One region of the Geobacillus sp. C56-T2 genome, then DNA from elsewhere that is predicted to be linked to it. Evidence: a T-box and tRNA genes for the amino acid it is inferred to sense, from the RefSeq annotation. Region 1 holds a T-box; the other holds one or more tRNA genes.
What was found. A T-box is a leader RNA that pairs with one kind of tRNA and senses whether it is charged. The one in region 1 lies ahead of tyrS (tyrosine--tRNA ligase), so its partner is inferred to be a tRNA-Tyr.

Region 1 (14,887 bases):
ACGCGCAGTTCGCCGATCATCGCTAGGCATTGATCGATTTTCTCCCTCTTTTCTTGCAGCGTGCGCTCCATCTGCAAATGGTCAAGAATGTACCCGCTTTGCTCCATCTCGCGATAGCCGTCAGCGAGCTCGGCCAGCTGAGCTGGAAGGGATGTTTGACATTCGCCAAGCAGCGCCGGGACGTCTTCCATCATGACGGAAAGGCGGCTGAGCTCTTCCTTCAGGGCAAGAACGACATCGCGCGCCGCCAAATAGTTGCCGGCTTCGGTCAACTCGGCAAACCGCTGAAATTGCCGCTCCGCCTCCGTCAAACGGGCGTCAAGCGGATCGGCCGCCGCCCCAAACGTATAACGGTAGGCGAGCAAGTTTTTTTTCGCCTCGCGATGGAGCGCGCGCAGCTCTTCGATTTCCACGCGGCTTTGCTCTTCGCTGCCAATCAGTTCGTTGACTTCATGGATGATCCCGTGCACTTCCCCCTCGAGGCGGCGCAAATCGTCCTCAATCTGTTCGAGCAGCCGGGCGGCCCGCCGGTAGCGGTATCGATCCAACAACTGCTCCGCATCAAACAGCTTTTCCTCCACATCGGGCAGCTTGACCGCCACGATGTCGTCCCATTGCTGGCGCCACCGTTCAAACAGCCGCTCTGTCTCCCCGGTCATGTTCAGCTGTTTGACTTTCGCCAGCTCGTCCGGCACCGGCCGGTTCATCAAGCTGATTTTCCATTCCTCCAGACGGTCGATTTCCCGGTACATTCGCTTCCGCTGCCACTGATTATATATGATTGCCCCCGCGCTGAGGAGCAGAACAATCCAGGCTATTTCCATTCGTTGATGCCCCCTTGCATTCAACCTACTCACATCAGACAAACGAGCCGAAAACAGGAAGACTATATCTTTTTCAATGTTTTTATGATACCATGTTAACGACATTTTTTGACCAAAATTTTTATTTTTTTTACAGGAATCTTCAATTTTTTTGCGATGATGCGTGAAGAAGGAAAGGGGGAACCCGCCATGCGCGACGGACATATTCATACGCCGTTTTGCCCACACGGAAGCAGCGACCCACTGGAACGGTACGTGGAGCGGGCGATTGCGCTCGGCTATACCGACATCTCATTTACGGAGCATGCCCCGCTGCCGGAGCGGTTTATCGATCCGACGCCGGAGCGGGACAGCGCGATGAACAGCCGGGAGCTGGAGCGCTATTTGGCCGCAGTCTCTGACATCAAGGCGCGCTATCGAAACGACATTACAATTCGCGTGGGGCTCGAGGTCGACTTCATCCCCGGTTTCGAAGAGGAGACCGCTCGAATGCTGGATGAAGTCGGTCCTCTGCTCGATGACAGCATTTTATCGGTCCATTTTTTGCCTTGCCGCGGACAGTATGTATGCATTGATTACAGCGCGGACATGTTCGCCCACATCATCCGCCTGTTCGGTTCGGTAGAGCGCGTCCATCGCGCGTACTACGAAACCGTGCGCCAATCGATCCGCGCCGAGCTCGGCCGCTACAAACCGAAACGAATCGGGCATATGACGCTCGTCCGCAAATTCCAACGCCGCTTTCCATGCCCCGAGCCGATGACGGAATGGATGGTGGCGATTCTCGATGACATCGAGCGGTTCGGCGGCGAACTGGATGGCAACGGGGCCGGTTTGGCCAAACCGCTTTGTTTAGAACCGTATCCGCCCATCCAAATCATGGCCGAAGCGCAGCGACGAGGCATCCCGATCGTCTACGGTTCGGACGCCCATTGCGCCGCCGACCTTCACCAAGGGCGAGACGCCATGGACCGCGAAGCGCTTTTCGTTGACAACGGCGGCGCGCCGTCATACAATGAGCCAAAATGAAAAAAGGAGGCAGCCTTATGTTTCATCGCATGGCTTACAACGGCACCCGTGAAGAAAACTATACGCTTGTGATCGAACAGTTGAAGGCGCTCATCGCCGGGGAGCCGAATCTCATCGCCAACTTGGCGAACGCCGCTGCCTTGCTCAACCAGTTTCTTGAGCAGATCAACTGGGTCGGGTTTTATTTGGCAGACGGCGACGAACTGGTGCTCGGACCGTTCCAAGGGCTTCCGGCGTGCGTGCGCATCCCGTTCGGCAAAGGGGTATGCGGCACGGCCGCGGCTGAGCGGCGGACGGTCGTCGTCCCCGACGTGCACCAATTCCCTGGCCATATCGCCTGCGACGCGGCGTCCCAGTCGGAAATCGTCGTGCCGCTCATCAAGGACGGCCGCGTCGTCGGCGTCTTAGACATTGACAGCCCGATCAAAAACCGCTTTGATGACGTCGATCGCCGCTATTTGGAGCAGTTTGCCGCGGCGCTCGTCTCCGCTTGACGCCAAGCGGGCGAACGCGAGCGGCGGACACAAAGAAGGAATCCGCTCGGATTCCTTTTTTTACGCTTTATACAAGCGACGGCCGTCATAAACGAAAATGCAGTTTTTCCCCATCTCTTTCGCCCGGTAGAGGGCCTTGTCCGCCTGTTTGAACAGCTGTTTCGCATTGTCGCCAAAGCGCCGCCCCCACCAAGAAACGCCGCATGACACCGTCACCGCGGGAGCCGTATGTTGCCTTACTTTTTCCGTGATGCGGCGAGCCGCAGCCACGGCATCGACGAGATGGACATTCGGCAAATACACCGCCAACTCCTCGCCACCCCAGCGCGCAGCCACATCGCTTTCACGAACGCTAGTCCGAACCGTCTCAGCCACGCGGATCAACACCTCATCACCGATTTGATGGCCGTACAAGTCATTGATTTGCTTAAAATTGTCGATATCAATCAGCAAAAAAGCCCCCGAACCGTCCGTTTCCATCGACTTTTGAATCGTCTCGTCCAAATAGCGGCGTGTATACAGCTTCGTCAAATAATCGGTGACGACGAGCTTTTCCAGTTCCTCGCGCAAAATGGCGTTCATAAACGCCAATGTCGAATGCTGCACGAGCGACTCGAGCAGCTTGAACATCTCAAACGTAAATCGGTACGGCTCGCGGGCTAACGCGATGCAAACGCCTTTCGTTTCCTTGTTTTGCTGCATCGGCGCGGCCATGATCGAGCGGAACGGCGTAAGGGAAGACGCCCATGCATCACCGGCAAACAAAATATCTTGTCCATCTCGGCGCCGCTCTTCCACCCATTTGACGTACATTGCCGACCGCTCTTCATAAAAAAACGGCGTGCTTCCCGGCAACAGCTCCCGCTGGCCGTTCGCGAACAAGAAAAAACCGACTTCATCGGCGCCAAACGACTGGCGAATTTGCGACACCATGTACTCAATGCCTTCGTGCAGGCGCGTGCGGGCGTTCAGCTGGCGCATCGTGTCGTTAATGAGCTGCAAGTCGGCCACGAGCCGACGCGACTGCTCGTACAATTTGGCGTTCTCGAGCGCGCTGCCCGCCGTTCCGGCAAGCAAGGAAATAAAACGAACCTCCCGCTGCGGAAACGGGGCCGCATACGGCGCGATAATTTGGATGACCCCATACACGGCCTGAACCCCTTTGATCGGCGCATACAACACGGAACGGCGCGGCGTTTCCAGCTCGTCGCACTGCACTTGGCCGGTCAAAAACGCCCGCAACGCCGCGGTTTGTCCTTCGCCTTCATCCAAAGCGAGCGCTTTGATCGGCAAATGATCGCTCAGGTGGTTGTCGTGCGACAAGAGAAGATAGTATGTAAAGGATGGGTAGACGTTTTGCAGCGTGCGGATAATTTCCTCGAGCACGTCATCAATGCGCATGGAGGAGTGGATTTTCGCCGCAAACCGATGCAGCTGCCCGTACCGCTTTTCTTCGCCCGCCCCTTGAAGCATGGCGGCGAGTTTGCCGAACAAATCAGCAAAATCGGCCCGCACCGCCTGGAGCAGCGGTTGGTCGATGGCGCGGTCTTTGCGGTACGTCAGCTCGAGCAACGCCGGCGTTCCGTCCGGAAGCGAAAAAAAGAGCCTAGCTTTCTCATGCGAGCCGCCATCGAGCAAAGCGATCTCCCGCGCTCCGTCAGCTGCCACCGCCCCCGCTCCCATCACCCCGCCGGTGGACGCTTCCGGATAAAACGCCGCCCGCTCCGGATCGAACAAATAAAAAACGGCTTGCTCGAGCCCCATCTCCTCTTTCAACAGCGCGAGCAGCTCGTCGGCCGCCGCCAGAAACGGTTCGTCGTCAGGAAACGCCAAAAACCAGTGGAAAAATTTTTGTTTAAATGATTCATATCGCTTCATCTCTTCCATGCTCATCATCTTTTCCACCTAAATTGGCATTGTCAATAGATATAAGCGAAATTTTTTCTAAAAATTGCATCTTTTATTATATCATAGAAACCGGAAAAAGGGAAAACAAAATGTTGACTTTGTGTGCAAAAAATCATATAATAGCCTTTGTGTAAAATATAGCAGCCTTTGTGCTCACCTTTATGGACCATTTTGTTCCTCGGCTTCCCGTCGAGGTGCATCGCGTAACTCTTAGCTGCGAGAGCGAGGATGCATGAAAACAAAATGGCCATAATTGTTGGCGCACATCTGCTTTTATTTTACGGGAATAAAAGCATAAGGAGGAGCAGTGCATGGCTCGTTATACCGGACCAACATGGAAAATTTCCCGCCGCCTTGGCATCTCGTTGAGCGGCACGGGGAAAGAATTGCAAAAACGCCCGTATCCGCCGGGTCAACACGGCCCTGGCCAACGGCGGAAATTGTCGGAATATGGCTTGCAGCTGCAAGAAAAGCAAAAGCTGCGCCATATGTACGGCGTGAACGAGCGCCAGTTCCGCAAAACGTTCGATGAAGCGGGCAAAATGCCGGGCAAACACGGCGAAAACTTCATGATTTTGCTCGAGTCGCGTTTGGACAACCTCGTCTACCGCTTAGGGTTGGCCCGCACGCGCCGCCAAGCCCGCCAGCTCGTGACGCACGGCCACATTTTGGTTGACGGCAGCCGCGTCAACATCCCGTCGTACCGCGTCAAACCGGGGCAAACGATCGCCGTCCGCGAAAAATCGCGCAACTTGCAAGTGATTAAAGAAGCGATCGAAGCGAGCAATTACATTCCGGATTACTTGACGTTCAATCCGGAAAAAATGGAAGGCACGTATACCCGCCTGCCGGAGCGCTCCGAACTGCCGGCGGAAATCAACGAAGCGCTCATCGTTGAGTTCTACTCGCGTTAAGGCGCAAAAAAGATCCGAAATGCATCGGCATTTCGGATCTTTTTGTTTAGGCGTAGCGAATCAAATAATACTTTTTCTTTCCGCGGCGGATGACGGTAAACCGCCCTTCCAAGCGGTGCTCGGCGGTCAGGACGGCGCCCACGTCTTGGATGCGCTCCCCGTTCACATAAATGGCGCCGTTTTGGATATCTTCGCGCGCCTGCCGTTTCGACGGCGAAATACCGGCGGCGACAAGCAGCTCGACAAGCGGAACGTCGGCTCCTTCATGAACGAATGACGGCACATCTTTGAAGCCTTGTTCAATTTCCGCCGCGGTCAACTTGGCGATGTCGCCGCTAAAGAGCGCTTCAGAAATGCGGATTGCTTGCCTGAGCGCCTCTTCGCCGTGCACGAGCTTTGTCACTTCCTCGGCAAGCGCCTTTTGCGCCGCCCGCTTCTCCGGCGCCTCGCGCAGCTCTTGCTCAAGCGCCTCGATTTCCTCTTTTGACAGGAACGTAAAATATTTCAAGTAACGGATGACATCGCGGTCGTCGGTGTTGATCCAAAACTGGTAAAACTCGTACGGCGACGTTTTCTCGGGATCGAGCCAAATCGTGCCGCTTTCCGTTTTGCCGAATTTTGTGCCGTCCGCCTTCGTCACAAGCGGGATCGTCAAGCCGAACGCTTTCGCCTCGCTGTTTGTTTTGCGAATGAGTTCAAGCCCGGCCGTAATGTTGCCCCACTGGTCGCTCCCGCCGATTTGCAGACGGCAGCCTTCCGTCTCGTACAACTTCAGAAAGTCATACGCCTGCAGCATCATGTAGCTGAACTCGGTAAAGGAAATGCCCGTCTCGATGCGCGACTGCACTGACTCTTTCGCCAGCATGTAATTGACGCTGAAATGCTTGCCGACATCGCGCAAAAACGAGATCACATCCAGCGGCCCGATCCAGTCGTAATTGTTTTTGATTTTCGCCGGGTTGTGGACAGCCGTAAAGTCCAACAACCGTTCCAACTGCCCTTTGATGCGGGCGCTCCACGCTTCGACCGTCTCTTTGGCATTGAGCGTGCGCTCGCTTTTTTTCCCGCTCGGATCGCCGATCAATCCAGTGGCCCCGCCGACTAGCGCAATCGGTTGATGGCCTGCCTGTTGGAAACGGCGCAGCGTCAAAATGGCGGCCAAGTTGCCGATGTGCAAGCTGTCGGCTGTTGGGTCAAACCCGCAATAAAGCGTCACTTTTTCCTCGTTCAGCAGCGCTCGGAGCCCGTCTTCGTCCGTCGTTTGGTTGACGAGCCCGCGCCATTGCAATTCTGCAAGCAAATCCATGTCCTTCACCTCTCTATGGAATGTTCTACATAAAGAAAACACCCGCCCTGTATGAAGGGGCGAGTGTTCATCGCGGTACCACCCTACTTAGAAAGCCATAGGCTTTCTCGCTCATTTCGGTAACGGCGCATGCCGGCCAATGGCTACTAGGCCGCCAGCGGCGTGGTCCTCCGCGCCAGCTCCGTCGCAAAACGGAGCCGATCCTCATTTGACCCGACCGCAAAAAACGAAACCGTTCGCCATCGCTGCTCAGGGAGGTAATTCACGCCTGCCTTTGGGCTGGCTCGCACCGCCCGCCAGCTCTCTGCACCAGGGAGACAGCCGCTACTTGTTCCCGTCATGGCTTTGTCATGATGAAGATATACTTTCTTTTACCATATGCGGCGCTCCATGTCAACTAGGTGCACGCAACGCCCCGACCAAAATTTGCGTCCTTTTTCGTCTTCAGCAGCGAAAAAACGGCAAAATTCCACAACAGCCGCCAGCGGTATGGTATACTTATAGAAACACCGATTGGCCAAGATAGGGGGGCCGTCATGAAACACCAGCCGTTTCCACTTTCTTTGGAAAAAACGTGGCATTATTTTTCACGTACTTACCGCCTCGTTTGGAACACCGTCTTCGCGTTGCTCGTCGCCCTGCTTTGTCTCGCCTGCTTTGCTGTCGGCGCGGGCGCGGGCTATTTCGCGTTTTTGGTCAAAGATATGGACGCCCCTTCACGCGAGAGCATGCACAGCGCGATTTCCAGCTACGAGGAGACGAGCCATATGTATTTTGCCAATGGGGTCTATTTAGGGCGCTTCCGATCGGATCTCGACCGCGAGGCGGTGCCGCTGTCTGATGTCTCCCCGTATGTTGTGCAAGCCATCATCGCTACCGAGGATGAACATTTTTACGAGCATCACGGGGTCGTTCCGAAAGCGGTCATCCGCGCCATGTTCCAGGAGCTGACCAACTCGCCGATCAAAAGCGGCGGCAGCACGCTCACGCAGCAGCTCGTCAAAAACCAGCTGCTCACCAGTGAAGTGTCGTTTGAGCGCAAAGCGAAAGAAATGCTCTTGGCGCTGCGATTGGAAACGTTTTTTTCCAAACAACAAATTTTAGAGGCGTATTTGAACGTCGTGCCGTTCGGCCGCAGTTCCTCGGGCCGGAACATCGCCGGCATTCAGGCCGCCGCGCAAGGAGTGTTTGGCGTTAACGCCAAAGACCTCAACCTCGCCCAAGCCGCCTTTTTGGCCGGCTTGCCGCAAAATCCGTTCGTCTATACGCCGTTTGCGCCAGACGGCAGCGTCAAACCGGACATTTCGGCCGGGCTGCGGCGGATGAAAACCGTGCTCTACCGGATGAAACGCGCCGGCTACATTTCCGAGGAGCAGTACAACGAGGCGCTGGCATACGACGTCGCCAAGCATTTCGCCGCTCCGAAGCCCTCGCCGTTCGAGCAGTATCCGTTTTTGACCATGGAAATTGAGCGGCGAGCCAAAGACATTTTAGCGGAGGTGCTCGCTAAGCGCGACGGCCACCAACCGGCCAAACTGAAGCGAAATCCTTCTCTGTTCCGGCGCTACGTCGGTGAAGCCGAGAAAGCGCTGCGCCAAGGCGGATACCGAATTTACACGACGATCGACAAGGACCTGTATGAGCAAATGCAGCGCGTCGCCGCCCGCTATCCATACTATGGAAACGACAACGTCTATTACGCGAAAGACAAACAAACAGGCAAAACGATCGCCCATCGCCAGCCTGTGGAAGTCGGGGCGATGCTCATCGAAAACAAAACCGGCAAAATCCTCAGCTTTGTCGGCGGGCGCGACTATAAGCGCGAACAGCTGAACCATGCCACCCAAGCGCACCGATCCAACGGCTCAACGATGAAGCCGCTCTTGGTGTACGCACCGGCGATGGAAATGGGCATCGTCCAGCCCGCTACCATCATCCCTGACCTTCCGCTGTCCATCGGCTCTTACAAACCGAAAAACGCGGATGGGAAAACGCACGGGCTCGTCACGGCGCGCTATGCCTTGCAGCAATCGTTCAACATCCCGGCCGTTCGCGCCTACATGCGAATTCAGCATCGCGACCCGGTCGACTATTTGCACAAAATGGGGATCACCAGCGTTGCCAAGCAAGAGGAAAGCCATCCGGCCTTAGCGATCGGCGGAACAAACGTCGGCGTCACCGTCGAAGAAAACGTCAACGCCTACGCAACATTCGCCAACTACGGCACGTTTGTCGATGCCTATATGATTGAAAAAATCGTTGACAAGAACGGAAACGTCGTCTATCAACATCAAAGCAAGCCCGTTTCCGTCTTTTCCCCGCAAACATCGTACTTGATGATCGACATGATGCGCGATGTGCTCCATGGCGGAACGGCTTCTTCACTGCCCGGCTATTTAGCGTTTTCCGCCGACTGGGCCGGCAAGACCGGCACGTCGCAAGACAACCGCGATTCGTGGTTTGTCGCCGTCAACCCGAACGTTACGTTTGGCGTTTGGATCGGCTACGACCGGCCGGCGCCGCTGGAAACGTATTATAAAGGACTTTCCTATGGGAAACGTACCCAACTGTTGTGGGCGCAGTTCATGAACGCCGCCTATCGGGTTCATCCGAAGCTCATCGCTCCGCGGGAGCGGTTTGCCATGCCCGGAGGCATCGCCCGGCGCGCCTACTGCGCCGCCACCGGCCTCAGCCCGTCGGAGGCGTGCCAAAAAGCCGGGCTTGTCCGCTACGATTTGTACAATACGCGATTTGCGCCCAAAGAAGGGAGCGGCGCCGATTTGACGGAAAGCCGGCTCGTGGTCATTGACGGACGCCGCTACTTAGCGTTGGCGACGACGCCAGAGGAGTTTGTCACCCGCGGAGTCATCGTCCAGCCCGAGCTGCTCTCCGCTTGGGGAGTGGCGGAAGACGACTGGGACGGAATGGATTTCACCGCTGCGGTGCTCAAAGAAAACGGCCATCCGCCCGCCCCTCCGTCCGCGCGTCTTGATGGCCACACCCTTGTCTGGACGCCCCACCGCGAACGCGATGTCATCGGGTATCGCGTCTACCGAGTGGACGATGGCGGAGCGCGGCGCGTAGTGGCGGTGGTGAAAGCCGGGGAGCCAACGGCGTTTTCCGCGCTCGAACCCGGGGCATCGTACGATGTCACGGCAGTGGACATCGCCGGCCAAGAATCGGCGCCATCCAATCTCGTTTCGCGGCCGGCTGCCGAACGACCCGCACCGCCGGCCGCCGAGGACGGGGCGGAGAACGACATTCCTCCCCATTCGGAAGCAGCCGAGGAAGGGACGAATGCCGACTGATCCCTTCGTTGTAAAGCCGTATCCACGATTACATCACCAGCTTCCTAAGAGGAGCACAACAGCCAACAAAAGCAGCTGATACGTATCTAGTAAATAAAGAGGGTGTCCCGACCCCGTTGGGACACCCTCCCTCATTTCTTCGTTCGACCCTACTCGCCCCGTTTGTTTCACTCGGCGTGGCCCCGTTCGAATGCAACGGTGCGCTTCAGCTCGCCCTTATTCTTTGCTTTGTCCTTTCTTGAGCACGTTCTAGGAGGCCGGTGATTTAAGGGAGCAAGTCGCTTATCAAGCCTGTTTCTCAAATAGAAAAGCCTTGTCGCATCGGAATCGTCTTTCAAACGCTCCCCCATTGCCGAAAAGAAACAACCGCTTTTCACCAGCCGTCTAGCAAATGTTCAGTCTTCCATCGTCGACAAGTCGCCGGTCGGCAAGTTGAGCTCCCACGCTTTTAAGACGCGGCGCATAATTTTCCCGCTCCGCGTTTTCGGCAGTTTGTCGCGGAACTCGATCTCGCGCGGCGCCGCATGGGCAGCGAGCCCTTGTTTCACAAATTGGCGAATGTCCTCTTTCAGCTCCTCAGACGGCTCGTACCCTTCACGAAGCGCGATAAACGCCTTGATGATTTCGCCGCGCACCGGGTCTGGCTTGCCGATGACACCGGCTTCGGCCACCGCCGGATGCTCAACGAGCTTGCTTTCGACTTCAAACGGCCCCACGCGCTCACCCGACGTGTTGATGACATCATCGACGCGCCCTTGGAACCAGAAGTAGCCGTCTTCATCCATGTAGGCCGAATCGCCGGAGACGTACCAGTCGCCGATGAAGTATGATTCATATTTTTGCGGGTTGTTCCAGATCGTTTTCATCATCGACGGCCAGCCTTTTTTGATGGCCAAGTTGCCCATCCGGTACGGCGGCAGGACGTTGCCTTGGTCGTCGATGATCGCCGCCTCAACGCCCGGAATCGGTTTCCCCATCGATCCCGGCTTGATGGCCATGCACGGATAGTTGCAGATCAAGTGCGCCCCTGTTTCCGTCATCCACCACGTGTCATGGATGCGGCGGCCGAACACTTTCATCCCCCAGCGAATCACTTCCGGGTTGAGCGGCTCGCCGACGCTCAAAATGTGGCGGAGCGAGCTTAAATCGTATTTTTTCACGATCTCATCGCCGGCGCCCATCAGCATGCGGAACGCCGTCGGCGCGCTGTACCAAACGGTGACGCCGAAATCTTGAATCGTTTGATACCAAGCGTCCGGGCTGAACCGGCCACCGACGACGACGCTGGACGCTCCGCACAGCCATGGGCCGAAAATGCCGTACGATGTCCCGGTCACCCAGCCCGGGTCGGCCGTGCACCAGTAAATGTCGTCCTCTTTTAAGTCGAGCACCCATTTCGCCGTTTGATAGTGTTGGATCATCGCGTTATGGACGTGCAAAACACCTTTCGGCTTGCCGGTTGAACCGGAGGTGTAATGCAAAATCAAGCCGTCTTGGCGGTCGACCCATTCGATGTCAAAGTGCTTGCTCGCTTCCTTCATCCGCTTTTTCAAATCGATGTACGGCCCTTCCTCGGTGATGCCGTCTCCGACCAAGAAAACGTATTTCAGCTCCGGCAGGTCACCGACCGGCACGCGCGGCAGCAGCTCCGGCGTCGTCACGATCGCTTTCGCCCCGCTGTCTTCGAGACGGTCGCGCACCGCGCCTTCCATGAACGCCTCAAACAGCGGTCCGACGATAGCGCCGGTTTTGATGATGCCAAGAACAGCAAAATACAGCTCCGGAGAACGCGGCATAAAAACAAATACGCGATCGCCTTTTTGAATGTCAGCCGTCTGTCTCAACACGTTCGCTACTTGGTTGGACAGCTCCTTCATTTCTTTGAACGTATATTTTTCATTCCGAACCGCATCGCGGTAGTAAAGCGCCACTTTATTCTTGCGGAACGATTCGGCATGGCGGTCGATCGCCTCGTACGCCATGTTGACTCGTCCCGTTTCATACCAAGAAAATGCTTTCTCAGCTTCCGACCATTGAAAATGGGGATATGTGTCCTCATAGCTTTTCAAGTTGTAATCCCCTTGTACAGCTGGCAACAGTTCCGTCTTCATTCTCCGATCCCCCCTATGTAAGTGATTACATTTCTATTATAGTGGATCATTCACAGTTTCTCAATTTTTAAAATATTCCTCGTCCTCGCTTTTTTGAATTTTTTTTGAATCGACCCTTATGACAGCGTTTTCACGCCTATTTTCATGTATAATGGAAGCAGAACGATCGATTCAGGTGGTGACCGAATGGAGCATCGAAAAACTTATAATGCCAAAGAACTGAAAACACCAAAAGGAACGCTGCTCATCGAAGGGCCAGTGACGCCGGAAGCGTTGGCCCGCTATGCGTTTCACCATGATTTGACGTCCTTTCGCCAACCCGAGAAACAGCACCGCGCGCTCATCGACATCGCCCGTCTTCCCGAGGGGCGCATCATTATCGCCCGCCGCGGCGAAACGATCGTCGGCTATGTGACGTTTTTGTATCCCGACCCGCTCGAGCGGTGGTCGGAAGGGAACATGGAAAATTTGCTTGAACTGGGCGCCATTGAAGTCATCCCCGAGTTTCGCGGGTTTGGCGTCGGCAAAAATTTGTTGATCGTCTCGATGATGGACGATGCCATGGAAGACTACATCATCATTACAACCGAATATTATTGGCATTGGGATCTAAAAGGCACTGGGCTGAACGTATGGGAATACCGAAAAGTGATGGAGAAAATGATGAACGCCGGCGGACTTGTCTGGTATGCGACCGATGACCCGGAAATTTGCTCGCATCCGGCGAACTGCTTGATGGTCCGCATCGGCAAACGGGTCGATGCCGAATCGATCCAACGGTTCGACCGGCTTCGGTTTATGAACCGCTACATGTACTAACATATCGGATGCATAAAAAGCCGGTGACAAACCGCTGCCACCCCCGATCGGCGGCGTTTCCATTCAGAAGAGAAAGCGGATTCTGCAAGGTTTTTCTAATTGAGAAATGAGCGGAATCAGTCGTTTTTGCACTAAATCAACAGCCTCATAAAGGGAGAGGGAAACGATGCTTGTTGAGCAAATCATGAAATCGCCGGTCGTTACGCTCCGCGCCGCGAACACGATCGCTGAGGCGCTGCAGCTGCTTCGAACGCACCGCATCCGCCATTTGCCGGTCGTCGATGACGAAGGGCGCTTGATCGGGCTTGTCACCAGCCGCGATTTGCGCAGCGCCAGCCCGCCGATTGACGATCTTCACAAACAGCTCGATGACCTGCAAAAACCGGTCGGCTCCATCATGAACACCGACGTCATCGTCGGCCATCCGCTCGACTTTGTCGAGGAAGTAGCCGCGCTCTTTTACGAACACCGCATCGGCTGCCTGCCGATCGTCAACAACGGAAAACTCGTCGGCATCATTACGCAGACGGATTTGTTGCGCACGTTCGTGGAACTGACCGGCGTGCATCAGCCGGGATCGCAAATCGAAATTAAAGTCCCGAACGAAGCCGGAATGCTCAGCAAAGCGGCGGCCATCATCAGCGAGCGCCATGTCAACATCGCCAGCGTCCTGTTGTACCCGGACCCGGACCCGAACGACAAAATTTTAGTCTTCCGCGTGCAGACGATGAACCCGCTGCCGTTGATCCGCGATTTGCAAAACGCCGGCTATCACGTGCTATGGCCGAACTTGCCGGGGGTTACGTCATGAGTCAAAACTGCGCCTTTGTCTACAGCGAGGATTTTCTTCAGTACAAATTTCATGACGACCACCCGTTCAACCAGCTGCGGGTCAAACTGACGCATGATTTGCTGCGCACGCTCGGCGCTTTGGATGATCGACATATCATCGCCCCGCGCATGGCGACGGACGATGAACTTGCGCTCATTCATGACCGGTCGTACATTGCGGCGGTCAAAGCAGCCGGGCGCGGCGAACTGCCGGAGACGGTGGCGCTCAACTACGGCCTCGGCACAGAAGATACGCCGGTGTTTCCAAACATGCATGAAGCGAGCGCTCTGTTGGTCGGCAGCACCCTCACCGCCGTCGACGCCGTGCTGTCCGGGCGGGTGGAGCACGCGCTCAACCTTGGCGGCGGCTTGCATCACGGGTTTCGCGGCAAGGCGTCTGGCTTTTGCGTCTACAATGACAGCGCGGTCGCCATTCAATATATCCGGGAAAAATACGGGCTGCGCGTGTTGTACGTCGACACCGACGCCCATCACGGGGACGGGGTGCAATGGGCGTTTTACGATGATCCGAACGTCTGCACGTTCTCGATTCATGAAACGGGCCGCTACTTGTTTCCAGGGACGGGAAATGTCAACGAACGAGGCCATGGGGCGGGGTATGGCTATTCGTTCAACATTCCGGTCGATGCGTTTACGGAAGATGAATCATGGCTGGCCGCCTACACGACCGCCCTCCGGGAAATCGCCGATTTTTTCCGTCCCGACGTCATCGTGACGCAAAACGGAGTCGATGCCCATTACTATGACCCGCTCACCCATTTGTCGGTGACGATGAAAACGTATCGGGTCATTCCAAGACTTGCGCATCAAATCGCTCATGAATATTGCAGCGGACGCTGGATCGCCGTCGGCGGCGGGGGCTATGACATCTGGCGCGTCGTGCCGCGGGCATGGGCCCTCCTTTGGCTGGAGATGACCGATCAAGCCGATGTGTTCGGCCCATTGCCGGCCGCTTGGCGCGAACGATGGCAACCGCTTTCACCCGTCGCGTTGCCGCTCGAGTGGGATGACCCGGATGATTTGTACCCGCCCATTCCGCGCCGAGCGGAAATTAACGAAAAAAACGCCCATACGGTGGAAAAGGCGTTGTCGTTCATCCGCCGTTCCCATTCGAACCAGCTGTAGTCGTATGTTAGGCGGCAAAGCGGACGCGGCGATGTCCTGAACGCCGGCCGCTGCCGACACCCCCATGCCGGACGACTTCGGCAGCTGGCGGTCCGCCCCGCTCGCCGGGCGAACGGCGCCTCCTCCTTTCCTGCGCGGCTTCGCGCCGGCGCTTGGGATGAAGACTTCTGAGGCTGGTTAAAAGCCGCCGGCCTTCA
Region 2 (14,887 bases), 110 kb from region 1:
CCAGCTTCGGTGGAGGCGACGGTGGGATACCACCCTGGCGGTATTGAAATTCTAACCCGCACCCCTTAGCGGGGTGGGAGACAGTGTCAGGTGGGCAGTTTGACTGGGGCGGTCGCCTCCCAAAAGGTAACGGAGGCGCCCAAAGGTTCCCTCAGAATGGTTGGAAATCATTCGGAGAGTGCAAAGGCACAAGGGAGCTTGACTGCGAGACGGACAGGTCGAGCAGGGACGAAAGTCGGGCTTAGTGATCCGGTGGTTCCGCATGGAAGGGCCATCGCTCAACGGATAAAAGCTACCCCGGGGATAACAGGCTGATCTCCCCCAAGAGTCCACATCGACGGGGAGGTTTGGCACCTCGATGTCGGCTCATCGCATCCTGGGGCTGTAGTCGGTCCCAAGGGTTGGGCTGTTCGCCCATTAAAGCGGTACGCGAGCTGGGTTCAGAACGTCGTGAGACAGTTCGGTCCCTATCCGTCGCGGGCGTAGGAAATTTGCGAGGAGCTGTCCTTAGTACGAGAGGACCGGGATGGACGCACCGCTGGTGTACCAGTTGTCCCGCCAGGGGCACCGCTGGGTAGCTATGTGCGGACGGGATAAGCGCTGAAAGCATCTAAGCGTGAAGCCCCCCCTCAAGATGAGATTTCCCATCGCGTTAGGCGAGTAAGATCCCTCGAAGATGACGAGGTCGATAGGTCCGAGGTGGAAGCGTGGCGACACGTGGAGCTGACGGATACTAATCGATCGAGGGCTTAACCTAGAAAAGCGCAGGCGAGCCGGAGCTAGACAGTACGAAGCGCGGCTTCTTCCGACGGTTATCTAGTTTTGAAGGAATGAAAAAGGCCTTGACAGCTCATCACGAATCATTATAATAATAAATGTCTAAAGCGATATCTCTCAGTAATGGCTCAGCGATGGGCAGTTACGTGATCAAATCACACTTTGATAAGGATATTATTATGATTCCGCAGTAGCTCAGTGGTAGAGCAATCGGCTGTTAACCGATTGGTCGCAGGTTCGAATCCTGCCTGCGGAGCCATCGTGGAGAGCTGTCCGAGTGGTCGAAGGAGCACGATTGGAAATCGTGTAGGCGTGAATAGCGCCTCAAGGGTTCGAATCCCTTGCTCTCCGCCATTATCCATCAGCATGGCCCGTTGGTCAAGTGGTTAAGACACCGCCCTTTCACGGCGGTAACACGGGTTCGAATCCCGTACGGGTCACTTTTCGTGGAGGATTAGCTCAGCTGGGAGAGCACTTGCCTTACAAGCAAGGGGTCGGCGGTTCGATCCCGTCATCCTCCACCACTTTCAAACATACAAAACAAAGTTCATCGCCTTATTGAAATTCTATCGTCGCGGGGTGGAGCAACGAGCATTTGCTTCATCGAATACGCTGCGAGTTGCCTCGACGCATCGAACATCTTTGAATCAGCTGGTAGAGGAAGAGGCAACAGACATTTAAACGAAGCTCAGTGCATGGTCGGAACAAATTTATCTTTTATCATCGCGGGGTGGAGCAGTCCGGTAGCTCGTCGGGCTCATAACCCGAAGGTCGCAGGTTCAAATCCTGCCCCCGCAACCAATAAGGTCCCGTAGTGTAGTGGTTAACATGCCTGCCTGTCACGCAGGAGATCGCGGGTTCGAGTCCCGTCGGGACCGCCATCTTTAATTAGGTAAAGTAAGGATAAGGCAGCTCAGTCGGTAGAGACGAGCATCAGCATCATCGAGTTGGCTGCGAGTTGCCTCGACGCATCGATCATCTTTGAATCAGCTGGTAGAGGAAGAGGCACAGAGCAATCAATGAGCGAGTTAAAAAATAACATACGGCTCGGTAGCTCAGTCGGTAGAGCAAAGGACTGAAAATCCTTGTGTCGGCGGTTCGATTCCGTCCCGAGCCACCATGAAATATTAAGAATGAGCCTGTTCATTTTTTGATCCGTATTATGCCGACTTAGCTCAATTGGTAGAGCAACTGAATCGTAATCAGTAGGTTGCGGGTTCAAGTCCTGCAGTCGGCACCATTCTTGGAGGGGTAGCGAAGTGGCTAAACGCGGCGGACTGTAAATCCGCTCCCTTTGGGTTCGGCGGTTCGAATCCGTCCCCCTCCACCATTTAAATAAAGGGGCATAGTTTAATGGTAGAACAGAGGTCTCCAAAACCTCCGGTGTGGGTTCGATTCCTACTGCCCCTGCCACTCTTATCATGGCGACTATGGCGAAGTGGTTAACGCACCAGATTGTGGCTCTGGCATGCGTGGGTTCGATTCCCACTAGTCGCCCTTGAAAAATGGCATTGGGGTATAGCCAAGCGGTAAGGCAACGGACTTTGACTCCGTGATGCGTTGGTTCGAATCCAGCTACCCCAGCCAATGTTGCGGAAGTAGTTCAGCGGTAGAACACCACCTTGCCAAGGTGGGGGTCGCGGGTTCGAGTCCCGTCTTCCGCTTTTGACTAGGGCGGCATAGCCAAGTGGTAAGGCAGAGGTCTGCAAAACCTTTACCCCCGGTTCGAATCCGGGTGCCGCCTCCATCTAATGAATAAAATTTTATTGACAAACAAAAGTTAAGAAGATATAATGGTAGATGTCGCGCCGATGTGGCGGAACTGGCAGACGCGCACGACTCAAAATCGTGTGGGGTAGCCCCCCGTGTGGGTTCGACTCCCACCATCGGCATCGAAAATAGGAGAAAGGCTTTAGGCACAAGGGGTTCACGTAAGTGGAATCCCTTGTTTTTTATTTACCGAATACGATTCGAGAGAAGAAAATCGTGTTCGGATATTGATTTTAAATGAACAAATGTAATTATGAAGAAACTGAAACCCCTTAAACTGAAACCCTTTAATGGGTTAACCGTATATAAAATTTGAAATGTTTGTTATAATATACAAATGGGGGGTGTTGAAATTGAAGAATAAAAATATAGGTTTTGTTTTTGTGTCACTCGGTTTCGTTTTCTTGATGTTGTCATTAACTCTTACCTTGCCTACCCCTATATGGAGTGTATTGCTTGGTATAAGTATAATTTCAAACATTACAGGAACTGCAATTTTAATGCGTTTTATAAAAAATTCTCAAAAAAGTATAAGAAATTTTTAAAGTGACTTTCTTTGTATGGTCGCTTTTATTTACTATAGATGAGCAAATTTTCTAACTCACACTTCGCACCCTCTCGACAAAAATCGAGAGGATTTTTTATCTTCCTGTCGAATAAAACCTTGAAACACAAGGAAAGCAAAGGAGTTTGCCCATCATGGACGTTCGAATTCGGGCCATTTATGGTGGTTGTTGGTTGAAACGTTTATTTCAATAGTCAATATTTAAAGATAGTCAAGGCTAACCGGTTTCGTCCTAGCGACTATCGCCTTCCTAGAAAGCCGGTGAGAAACCGCTGTCACACCCCGATCGGCGGCATTTTCATTCAGAAGAGAAAGCGGATTCTGCAAGGTTTTTCTAATTGAGAAATGAGCGGAATCAGTCGTTTTTGCACTAAATCACCAGTCTCCTAGAAGGACGAAACCAAAAGAAAAAGCGACGCTCCAAAGAGAAGCGCCACACGCAAGTAATCCCAAACGGAAACCCGACCTTTGGGAAGGGCTTCTGTATAAAACATATTATCATCTCCCGACATGTATCTGTAGATGACACGAGTGTTGATTATCCAAAATTATACATACGCCTTCCATAAATTTGGGCATACTCAAACAAAGCAGCGGCCATCCCGGATTTCCAATCGAGAGGAAGCTGCCCAGAGAAAAAACGGCGAACGAACGAAATGAAGGAAAGAGAGACGTTCGTCTGTTTTTTGGTTTGATCATACAGCCATCGCAGCAACACATACGCGATGAACGCCGCAAACAGTTGGTTGTATACCGCATTTTCCGTCGTGCCAAACAAGGTCGGGACATTCAGATATTGCTTCACCCAACGGAAAAAGACCTCAACAGTCCAACGTTGTTGGTACATGTCGGCAATGGTTTCCGCAGACGCATGGAAGAGGTTCGTCACGACCCGAATGTCGCGGCCATTCGCATCTCGAAAGATCACCACCCGGTGACGCTTGGTGGAGCGGCATTGTTTCGTCCCCAACTGGCACGTGAAGTCGGCTTGAACCGATGAGGATGTGCTGGAAAGGCGTTTCAAGCTTTTTTTCTGATGAAGTTCGATGTTGTCCTTCATCCGAATGACAAAGAGCTGATGCTGCTCCACAAATCGATCGAGGCGTTCGATTTTGAAATACGCCCGGTCTTCCACCAGCACTTGTTGAGCGTTCGTCAACTGTTCTCCCACCGGGCCATCATGACGCAGTCCGATGGTTTCCACCACGTCTGCCGGCAACGAGGATTCCGGCGAATACGCGACGTGCAGCTTCACTCCGGCGCGTTCGCCGTGATACGGCGCCCATGGCAGGCGGTTTTTCCCGACCGTGACGGTCGTCGAATCCACCACCCGAAGCGGTTTGGGAAACCGAAGCGAACGGCGGGTTTGGCGGTTGCACTTGGAAATGATCAACGCCAACAAGCGTTTCATGATGTCATAGGGAACTTCTTTCGCTTTCTTGGATACAGTCGAATAATGGAATCGCGGCAATCCATACAGAGGCCCCACATCGGCTCCGTGGCGAAAGCTTTTCCATTGATGCATGGCGGCCAGCAGGAAGAAGTGAATCAACTCGCGCAACGTAAAGGTTCGAGACGAATCACGATACCCAACCGCTTCGGCAATCAGTTGAATCTCTTCATCCGAAACAAGTTTTTGCATCAAATTCGGGAGTGTGGTATGCTTGTTCATAGAGAGCACCTCCTGGGTTTGTTTGTGTCGCTACTCACATTCTACAGGAAAGGTGCTCTTTTTTCTATACCCTTTGGATTTTATTGGATAATCAACACGCCTGATCTCGTTCATCTTGTCGACGCCTTGACGACCAAGGGATTTTCGGGGACATTGACGGATGTCCGGTACTGGAGTTTTCACCCGAATCATCGAACAACACTGAGCCACTTTTTCACGAAAAGCCCTTGGAACGAGGAAAAACTGCTTGAGAAGCTGCAAGAATGGATCCTTCGCCAGATCGAACGTCTAGCCAAACGGGAGAATCAACCCCTTTTTGTTTCGATTGATGATACCATTTGCCAAAAAACAAAGCCTTCGTCACGGGCCGCCCACGCCATTCAAGGGTGTGATTGGCACTACTCGCACAAAGATCATCAATCCGTCTGGGGGCATTCGCTTGTTTGGCTGATGGTGCATACCTTCACACAAGCGTTTCCGTTCGCGTTTCGTCTCTATGATAAGGCGGCGGGAAGAAGCAAAATCGACCTAGCGATCGAGATGCTTTCCTCGCTCAAGGGGAAACGGGCTCAGCCGGTGTATGTGCTCATGGATTCGTGGTATCCGTCCCAAGCGCTCATCGAAGCCTGCCTGAAACAAGGATTCCATGTCATCGCCATGCTCAAGACGAACCGGATTCTCTATCCGAAAGGCATCGCCATCCAAGCGAAGAAGTTCGCCCATTATATCGAGCCCAACGACACCCGCCTCGTCACGGTGGGGAAGGAGCGTTACCGCGTGTATCGCTACGAGGGAGCGATCCATGGTCTCGATGACGCGGTGGTGCTGCTGGCTTGGAAGGCGGATGAACCGATGACGCCAGATCATCTCCATGTCGTCTTGAGCACCGACCGGGAGCTAGGCGATGAAGAGATCTTGCGTTACTATGCCCAGCGCTGGACGATCGAATGCTTTTTCCGGCAGGCCAAAGACCAGCTGAAGCTCGATGGATACCGTGTTCGTCACATTCGGGCGGTGAAACGGTATTGGGCCGTGGTGCTGTTCGCCTGCGTATACAGCATCGCGGAATCTCAACAAGACCTCTCTTCCGGCCTGGAGCTTCTTCGGTCTCGGAAAGGGCACAGCGTCGTCGAGTTCATCTATGACGCCGCAAAACAAGATATTCCCATTGATGTGATTAAAAAACAGCTCCATGTCGCCTAAGGGGGACCCTGTTTGTCTCTTAGGGAATGGAAATTACTGTAATGAAAAATGCTCATCTACACAGGCGTGTTGATTATCCAATAAAATCCAAAGGGTATAGAAAAAAGAGCACCTTTCCTGTAGAATGTGAGTAGCGACACAAACAAACCCAGGAGGTGCTCTCTATGAACAAGCATACCACACTCCCGAATTTGATGCAAAAACTTGTTTCGGATGAAGAGATTCAACTGATTGCCGAAGCGGTTGGGTATCGTGATTCGTCTCGAACCTTTACGTTGCGCGAGTTGATTCACTTCTTCCTGCTGGCCGCCATGCATCAATGGAAAAGCTTTCGCCACGGAGCCGATGTGGGGCCTCTGTATGGATTGCCGCGATTCCATTATTCGACTGTATCCAAGAAAGCGAAAGAAGTTCCCTATGACATCATGAAACGCTTGTTGGCGTTGATCATTTCCAAGTGCAACCGCCAAACCCGCCGTTCGCTTCGGTTTCCCAAACCGCTTCGGGTGGTGGATTCGACGACCGTCACGGTCGGGAAAAACCGCCTGCCATGGGCGCCGTATCACGGCGAACGCGCCGGAGTGAAGCTGCACGTCGCGTATTCGCCGGAATCCTCGTTGCCGGCAGACGTGGTGGAAACCATCGGACTGCGTCATGATGGCCCGGTGGGAGAACAGTTGACGAACGCTCAACAAGTGCTGGTGGAAGACCGGGCGTATTTCAAAATCGAACGCCTCGATCGATTTGTGGAGCAGCATCAGCTCTTTGTCATTCGGATGAAGGACAACATCGAACTTCATCAGAAAAAAGCTTGAAACGCCTTTCCAGCACATCCTCATCGGTTCAAGCCGACTTCACGTGCCAGTTGGGGACGAAACAATGCCGCTCCACCAAGCGTCACCGGGTGGTGATCTTTCGAGATGCGAATGGCCGCGACATTCGGGTCGTGACGAACCTCTTCCATGCGTCTGCGGAAACCATTGCCGACATGTACCAACAACGTTGGACTGTTGAGGTCTTTTTCCGTTGGGTGAAGCAATATCTGAATGTCCCGACCTTGGTTGGCACGACGGAAAATGCGGTATACAATCAGCTGTTTGCGGCGTTCATCGCGTATGTGTTGCTGCGATGGCTGTATGATCAAACCAAAAAACAGACGAACGTCTCTCTTTCCTTCATTTCGTTCGTTCGCCGTTTTTTCTCTGGGCAGCTTCCTCTCGATTGGAAATCCGGGATGGCCGCTGCTTTGTTTGAGTATGCCCAAATTTATGGAAGGCGTATGTATAATTTTGGATAATCAACACTCGTGGAACGAGATGCTTGATGACCGGCTTCGAGAAATAAAGCGCCAATCCCAGCGTCATGAAAAACTTGTGGATTCCTTGATGATGTGCTAATCTATTCATGAGACATGAACCTCCTTGTGGGTAGTTGGTAGCACATCTATTCTAACCAAGGAATCGGGTTCATGTCTCCTTTTTTGTTTAGTTGTCAATTTATGTTAGTAAATTTGCTCATCTACAGTAAATATTTAAACTTTCGACAATATGTTTAAGGAAAGGGGCTGACCCCATAGCCATCAAGTGAAGCCTTGGAGCGAGTAGCTCCAAGGCTTCACTCTTCATCTTTGGAGGCTGTGACCGTGAGAATATGAAAAGATAGGCATGCCAAATACACCTTCCCTATAGAAGGTTTTTTTATGGTATGAGACGGGAATTCCTTACGACAACGGCATGATGACCAAACTCTCGATCATGTCTAAAGCGCTCTTTTTTGTATAACGCCTTGATTTTTTTCCGTGTTGAGCGATCATGTCACACAGTTTGAAAAGGAGTTGGGCAGCTAGCACCTCGGAACACCATAAGGCTTGAAATCAATCCATCCCCCACTCCTTGATCATACTCATCGCCTTCTATTCGCTCAATTCCTTTTTCTGTTTTCGATAGAGCCATTCTCGCATGGCAAACATGACCGTAGAGCTGATCAATAAGGCAATCAACGTTCCATACAAGTGGCACTGAAAGCGAGCCCCTTTCATCGGTTTGAATCGATGAATGTGAAACAGGGATTTCCATGTTTTAAATATCACCTCAATTTGCCAGCGAAGAGAATACAGCGTATGAATGTCATGCAAGGAGGTATAAATCGCTGGAATATTGGTGATATATACATATATTGGGTGGGGACGTCGCGTCACGTACGCGGCCCCTTTTTGTTTGGCCTTCTGTTTCCATTGTTCTTCCTTCTGTTGTTCCTGTTTTTCGGTCAGCCGATACACAATGAGTCGCGGTTGATGAACTTTCTTTCCACTGACATACACATCTTCCAGTTCTATGGTTTCTCCGGGTTGCAGCATCGCAAGGAAATCCTCTGGTTCCCATTTTCGAAATTGATCCCCTTCTTTTTGGTAAATCCCTACATTGTGTTTGAGCCGCGAAATGTAAAAGGCTCCGGCATCATGAATCGCTTGCAATCCCTCAAGAGAAAAATAGCCCAAGTCTTTCAAACAAAGGTCTCCTTCTTGAATGGTCGATCGAAGGGACGCTCCGTAGGCGGCGTCATGATGACGAGCATCCCCAACGTCCACATGGAGAAACTTCCCTTCTAGAGGGCTGGTGATTTAGTGCAAAATGCTGCTGAGTTCCACCTATTTCTCAATTAGAGAAACTGCAAAGAATCAGTTTTCTTTTCTGAATGAAAATGCCTCCAATTGGTGTGTGACAGCGGTTTTTCACCGGCCTTCTAGACATTCATATTCTAACTGAATTTTCACCCCAGGCCCCGCACATCCCTTGTAAATCCCTTGGATCTCAGGAGGCAGTTGAAACGACGTGGAATCGAGAATGCGAATCCGGCGAAACAGCGAATGTCTTTGACACACGTGACGGGCCTCCTGCGTCTGATGAATCAGCAGTTTTTCGAACACCGCTTTGAGGAAACTCACTGCTTTTTCGTTAAACCGTTGATTGAGCCCTTCCGCACTCAGAGAGGTGTTTTGCTTGAGAGCTAGAGCACTGCAGAGCTGCACCAATGATTTTTGACCGCCTTCTTCCTGGAGAAATGTGCAAAGTGCCACGAAATCATGGGCGCGCAACTTCCCCTTTCGTTGAATAAATCGATGATCTCGGGCCATCTGTTCCAGCTCATCACACGATAACACGCTTCGTAATCCCTCTAAAAAACAATGCCATTCCTCTTGGAGAGATAAGGACGTCTTCAAAAAAACCCCCTTTCTAAGACATGATGAAGTCCTCAAAAGGATGGTCAAATGAGGCATAGATTTATTCTTGTTTTCTTAACTTGATGGCTATGGAGGGATCCCCTGTTTGTCTCTTAAGGTGTGGAAATTACTGTAATGAAAAATGTTCATCTACAGTAATGTTGTTGATTTTCTTGTTTGACTAACAGACAGTAATGTTCAAAAAAGGATTTTTTCAACCACTTGCATAATATATAAAAGTAGTTTGCTAATCTAACGACTCGGTAGGGGGAGTATTATGGACATAAAAATACATAGTGATTTTTCTAATGCAAATCTTGATGAAATGAGAGAAGTTTATTGTTCTGTCGGTTGGACAAAGCATACAAACGAGATTATTAAGCAGGTTTTTGAAGCAAGTAATGTTATAGCATTGGCTACTGTAAATGGTCGAATTATTGGATTTGGAAGAGGGATTTCAGATGGTGTTTTTAATGCTGCAATCTATGATGTTGTGGTCCATCGAGATTTTCAAAAGCAAGGGATAGCTAAAAAAATTATGGAGTTTTTATTGGATAAACTAAGTAATGTTTCTTGTGTGCATTTAATCTCAACAACTGGAAATGAAGAATTTTATCGGAAACTAGGATTAAAAAGGGTTAAAACAGGAATGGCAAGGTATTTAAATCATGAGCTAAGTGACGAGTATTTAGAGTAAGAAATAAATTCTCTTGTTGAGATTACGTTTAATTCTTGTAGAACATTAAATATTATTGTCTATTTTTGGAGGTACGTATGGGAAGAGTCAAAACATTACTTGATAAAAATTATCGAACTGGCTGGAAGAAGCCATCATCAAGATGTATCAAAGCGGCATGAGTACACGGGAAATTGGCAAGTTTATTGAACGAATTTTAGGAAATGCGTATTCTCCCACGACGATCAGTCATATCACGGATGTCGTAAAGGAAGACATTGAGAAATGGCACACTCGTCCTCTACAAAAGGGTTATTCGGTCTTATATTTGGATGGTTTATACGTAAAACTTCGCCGCGATACGGTAGAGAAAGAAGTCATTTATGTGGTGTTAGGAGTCAATGAAGAAGGATATCGCGAAATTCTTGATTTCTTTGTGGGAGGACAAGAAAGTACCTATGGATGGCAGGAAATTCTCCAAAACCTTTACAAAAGAGGCGTCAAGGAAGTGCTTTTAGGGGTATTCGATGGACTACCGGGTCTAGAAGAAGCCTGTCAGGCGGTGTATCCGAAAGCCGATGTACAGCGTTGTGTCGTTCACAAAGTCCGTAACACCCTCAGCCGTGTTCGGAAAAAAGACCAATTCGAAATGGCAGAGAACCTCAAGCTGATTTATCGCGCGCCGAATAAGGAGATGGCATTACAGATGTTTCGACAGTTTGAATCGAAATGGTCGAGCAAGTATCCGAGAGAAGTTCAATCTTGGGCCAATGAGTTGGATGTCCTCCTAACATTTATGGATGCAGTATTCGAAGTGTGATTTACACGACGAATGCCATCGAACGAACGATCAAGGAAATTCGGAAACGTCTCAAGCCGATGAACCGTTTGAGCAGTGTAGAAGCCGCGGAAAAAGTCGTGTATTTAACCATTCAAGATTTTAATGAGAAGTGGGCAGGGAGAAAGTTACGAGGATTTGCCGAAGCGCATGAAGCTCTTCAACGAATGTTTGAAGAACGTTAAATTTAACCAAATAATGTAAATATAAAACCAATAAGATCAGGGGATTCTCCCTTTTCACACAATAAGCTGAATATTCAGTCTATTGTGCAAGGGAAACTAATCCCATATCCATTCCAAATCTATTTCAGAGATACCCTATCTTGCATTACACAAAATTCTTGACATTACCAATTGGAGGAAATTAACTGATGATTATCAAAAATGATAAAGATATCATTCAACTGATTAAAGAAGACGAGTGGATGATGGATATATTAAGAGCAGTAAAATCATTAAATTTACCTGATTGGTGGGTCTGTGCTGGATTTGTTCGTTCGAAAATATGGGATATGTTACATGGCTTTAAAGAAAGAACACCTATTCCAGATATTGACGTTATTTATTTTGATGATACCAATATGGACGAATTAGAAGAAAAGAAGTTCGAAATTAGGTTGAGAAATATCCTTCCTAACTCACATTTCGCACCCTAACAAGGTCAAAACAAAGGATTTTTTATTTAGTTTTTCAGAATAACTTTTTGACCAACACAACGAGCGATGGCTATCCTTTTTTTACCATCGCTGGTCGTTCCGTATGACGTTACACGTAAATGCTCTCATCCAGCCCCAACCCCTGCAGAATCCTTCGTTGTTCAGGGGTGAGGGAGCGATCCAGTGAGCGTTGGATGCGCCCATCCGGCAGCTCCAGGAGGACGACGTTCACATATTGAAACAGCTGAAAAATCGCCTGTCCCGTCGGCCGGGTCAGCTTGCGGCCTCCAGGACCCTTCAACGGGTGTTCTGGAGTAATAAACTGACGCACTCGGCGCTGAAAAACGCGGTAAATCGCCAAGGCCAACAGAAACAAATAGCCTAATACTGCGACCCGTTCTGGTTTTTTGACGTAAATCTCATCCGTGAAAAACGGATCTTTCAAAAAAGCGAAGTTCATTTCCACCGAGATCTGCCCTTTATATAGCTTCAAGATCTCTTGGGCATCCATTTGTTGGCCCTTCCATTCCTCCGGAACGGTCGTGACGAGGACAAACCGGGACGCTTTCCGTCTTGCCTGTTCCCACGCGTTTTGGTCGAATTCGACGTCAAGGCGCAAGAGATACCGCGTCTCCATCTCGGGTTCCACCCCTTTTTTCGGCCGTCCGCGCCGTTTTTTCGGGCGTACGATCTCTTCGACCGCGGCCTTGACCTGATGAAACCGTGGGCGAAGGGACATCTTGAGGGACGCCAAGGCTTGTTCAGCGTCTTCCCGGCACGAGAAAGGGTGGCGCTCCCAATGGGCTTGTTCCTCGCGAAGAAGCTCCGCTTCTTTGGTTCGTTCTTTTTCGAGCGTCTTTCCTTTTCGCTGGTCGAGCGCACTCGATTCGACGACGATCAGCCGAACGGGGTGGCCTTCATAGGTGGAGGATGTTTCCCATACCCGGTACGTGGCGCCGTTTCTCTCCGCCAGCGTAAAGGGTTCGCTCCACGGGATGTGAGGCGAATCGGCCTCCGCTAATGCCCGTTTCACGATCCGAAGCGACGAAGGGCCTCGGGTGATCAAAAAGGCGTTGGCCGCTTTGGTTTGCGCCAGAGTGTCTTTTGTCATCGCGGCGGAATCGGCCACGTAAATCCATTCGTCTTCCATCTTGGCTTGTTTGAGCTGTTCGTGGACACGGGACAGCACCTCCGGATTCCACGTTTTGTCAGGCAGGTTGCCGTCGTGCACATCGCCGTAAAACGGGATGCCGTCCTCGTTGCCGACCAGTCCGAAACCGATCTGTTTTTGCCAACGATGATGGCGGTTATAGCCATGTGTGATTTGTAAGGCCTCTAACGAGGCCGATTCATACGCGCCGTAAACGGTCTTGTCCGTCGTATCGGCGTGAAAGGCTCGGAGGGAAAGGCCTTCTTTGCGATAAATGTGAATCAAGCAAGTGCTGATCACCTTGTGAATATCGGCCTCATACAAGCGGTCGAGATGACGAGCCAAGGCATCGTCGTTCAACCAGGAAGGATGGAGACCGGGACGGATGAGTTTCTCTAGATCGATCTCCTGAGCCCATCGTTCCACGTGAACGAGGGCTTGCCGGCCGTCAAACATATTGTAGATGATGGCCTGAACGGCATCGCTGACTCGAGTCTGGCACTGTGGATCAACGGGAACGAGATGGTCAATCAATTGGGGCAGGCCCAGTTTCTTGAATAGGGCACTTATTATATTCAAATAATCATTACGATAGACCTTTTTGACTTGAACGTTCATGAGAGAAAAACTCCTTCACTTTCCTTGTGTGTCAAGGATTCATTCGACATCGGAACGAAAAAATCCTCCCGATTTTCGTCGAGAGGGTGCGAAATGTGAGTTCCTAACATTCCTTGGTCAGTGAAAAATGAGGCAAGAATGCATATTGTTAATAATATTTCTCCTTATTCATCTTCCGTAGATGCTATATCAAAGTTTCCAGAAACAGCAACATCTTTAGGTGTAAAATTAGATGAAAAGAATGACATCATCTTGGTTTCTCCTTGGGGAGTAGATGATGTGATTAACTTGGAAGTAAAACCGACACCCTATTTTAAAGAATCAAAAGAGTTATCAAAGATTTACGAAGAACGGATAACGAAAAAGAACTGGAAAAATATTTGGTATAAGGTTAAAGTTTTTCATATTGAAAATTCTTATTAAACTCCCATAGCAGAACAGAATTTTTCCTTAATCTGTGGTGCCGCGAAGCGATGCATGGTTGGCGAACGGGGCAGTTTAGTTTAAAAGAATGTAAAATTTTCCTTTTTAAGGTATAAAATGGTTCATCACCGAAAGATGTACTTGACTTTTAGGAACAAACATGATATTATCCCTCCCGGTTGAACAAAAATAACAAAAAATGGCAATAAATCTTTTTGACGTTTTTATCATGAAAAACGTTTTTTGTCAAGTACATTTTGTGGTGAAGAGCCTATAAAATGAAAAATGACATGTAAAATGACGTGCGAATGGATATTCATTTTGGCCCTTCATTTTTTACTTTTATAACTGTAGATGAGCAAATTCGCTAACATAAATTAACAACTAAACAAAAAAAGGAGACATGACAAAAAACAGCTCCATGTCGCCTAAGGGGTCCCCTGTTTGTCTCTTAGGGAATGGAAATTACTGTAATGAAAAATGCTCATCTACAGTAAATATGAAGAAGAACTACGTATTAATGGGAATAAAATAAAAGTTCCGAATGAAGGGTATTTTGGAAATTTAGCCTTTATCCTGTATAAGTATTCTAAAGATAGGGAGGTGTCTACACATGATTCGAGTTCAAGTATCTTGCATAGCTCTTTTAAATGATAAGATTGTCATGATAAAAAAAAAGGATAAAACTTCGGCAGTACATGGCTATTTTATTCCTCCGGGTGGTCATGTAGAATTACATGAGACTCTAGAACAAGCTTGTAAGAGAGAAATGTTTGAGGAAACTGGTTTAATAGTCGATGATTTAGAATTACGTGGTGTGGTTTCGTTTATAGCACATACAAGTGACTACCACTCTGTTTGCTTTTGGTATATGACAAGAAATGTAAAGGGGAAATTAGAACTAAAGGAGCCAGAGAAATTGACCCCACATCTAGTTGAAATAGAAACATTATATTATAACAAGGAAGTGACAGATTACCACAGAGCTTTTATAAAAGAAATTGTTGAAAAAGGAAATTTTCTAAATGGGATAGTTGAATGGTGTAAACCAGATAACTCTATAAAATGGAGTATATTGGAAAACACACCTAAAAACCCTGAGTATCCCAGATACAATAAGGAGGATAACCATGGGGAACATTCAACCAAGGCAGTTGATGACGGCAAGCGGCCGGCCGATTGTCGTACGGACGGCATCACCTGAGGATGCCGAGCGTGTCGTTGCGTTTGTGAAGGCGGTGACGGCGGAAGCGCCGTATTTGCTGACGACGGAAGCGGAAGTGGTGATGACAAGCGAGCGGCAAAAACAATGGCTGC

Region 2: it has a tRNA-Tyr gene. The T-box ahead of tyrS (tyrosine--tRNA ligase) is inferred to sense a tRNA for this amino acid. The anticodon was not compared.

What each region holds. Positions count from the first base shown of each region.
Region 1 is NZ_VJWB01000001.1:2,747,168-2,762,054, forward strand. Features, by position in the region: gene ezrA (septation ring formation regulator EzrA) at 1-824, opposite strand, end outside; gene hisJ (histidinol-phosphatase HisJ) at 1,014-1,853, shown strand; gene GC56T2_RS13685 (GAF domain-containing protein) at 1,871-2,347, shown strand; gene GC56T2_RS13690 (sensor domain-containing diguanylate cyclase) at 2,408-4,240, opposite strand; gene rpsD (30S ribosomal protein S4) at 4,567-5,169, shown strand; gene tyrS (tyrosine--tRNA ligase) at 5,216-6,475, opposite strand; T-box leader at 6,528-6,825, opposite strand; gene GC56T2_RS13715 (transglycosylase domain-containing protein) at 7,012-9,783, shown strand; gene acsA (acetate--CoA ligase) at 10,179-11,894, opposite strand; gene GC56T2_RS13725 (GNAT family N-acetyltransferase) at 12,081-12,713, shown strand; gene GC56T2_RS13730 (acetoin utilization AcuB family protein) at 12,880-13,524, shown strand; gene GC56T2_RS13735 (acetoin utilization protein AcuC) at 13,521-14,690, shown strand.
Region 2 is NZ_VJWB01000001.1:2,859,312-2,874,198, reverse strand. Features, by position in the region: rRNA gene GC56T2_RS14295 (23S ribosomal RNA) at 1-757, shown strand, start outside; tRNA gene GC56T2_RS14290 (tRNA-Asn) at 962-1,036, shown strand; tRNA gene GC56T2_RS14285 (tRNA-Ser) at 1,041-1,131, shown strand; tRNA gene GC56T2_RS14280 (tRNA-Glu) at 1,146-1,217, shown strand; tRNA gene GC56T2_RS14275 (tRNA-Val) at 1,226-1,301, shown strand; tRNA gene GC56T2_RS14270 (tRNA-Met) at 1,502-1,578, shown strand; tRNA gene GC56T2_RS14265 (tRNA-Asp) at 1,583-1,658, shown strand; tRNA gene GC56T2_RS14260 (tRNA-Phe) at 1,822-1,897, shown strand; tRNA gene GC56T2_RS14255 (tRNA-Thr) at 1,942-2,017, shown strand; tRNA gene GC56T2_RS14250 (tRNA-Tyr) at 2,023-2,107, shown strand; tRNA gene GC56T2_RS14245 (tRNA-Trp) at 2,117-2,190, shown strand; tRNA gene GC56T2_RS14240 (tRNA-His) at 2,202-2,274, shown strand; tRNA gene GC56T2_RS14235 (tRNA-Gln) at 2,290-2,364, shown strand; tRNA gene GC56T2_RS14230 (tRNA-Gly) at 2,370-2,441, shown strand; tRNA gene GC56T2_RS14225 (tRNA-Cys) at 2,451-2,524, shown strand; tRNA gene GC56T2_RS14220 (tRNA-Leu) at 2,585-2,669, shown strand; gene GC56T2_RS14210 (IS4-like element IS5377 family transposase) at 3,651-4,784, opposite strand; partial or broken gene GC56T2_RS14205 (IS701 family transposase) at 4,890-5,987, shown strand; partial or broken gene GC56T2_RS14200 (IS4-like element IS5377 family transposase) at 6,152-7,284, shown strand; partial or broken gene GC56T2_RS14190 (IS4 family transposase) at 7,708-8,607, opposite strand; partial or broken gene GC56T2_RS14185 (IS4 family transposase) at 8,722-9,207, opposite strand; gene GC56T2_RS14180 (GNAT family N-acetyltransferase) at 9,485-9,904, shown strand; partial or broken gene GC56T2_RS14175 (IS256 family transposase) at 10,017-10,906, shown strand; partial or broken gene GC56T2_RS14170 (nucleotidyltransferase family protein) at 11,095-11,361, shown strand; gene GC56T2_RS14165 (IS1634 family transposase) at 11,489-13,147, opposite strand; partial or broken gene GC56T2_RS14155 (nucleotidyltransferase family protein) at 13,247-13,570, shown strand; gene GC56T2_RS14150 (NUDIX hydrolase) at 14,184-14,774, shown strand; gene GC56T2_RS14145 (GNAT family N-acetyltransferase) at 14,701-14,887, shown strand, end outside.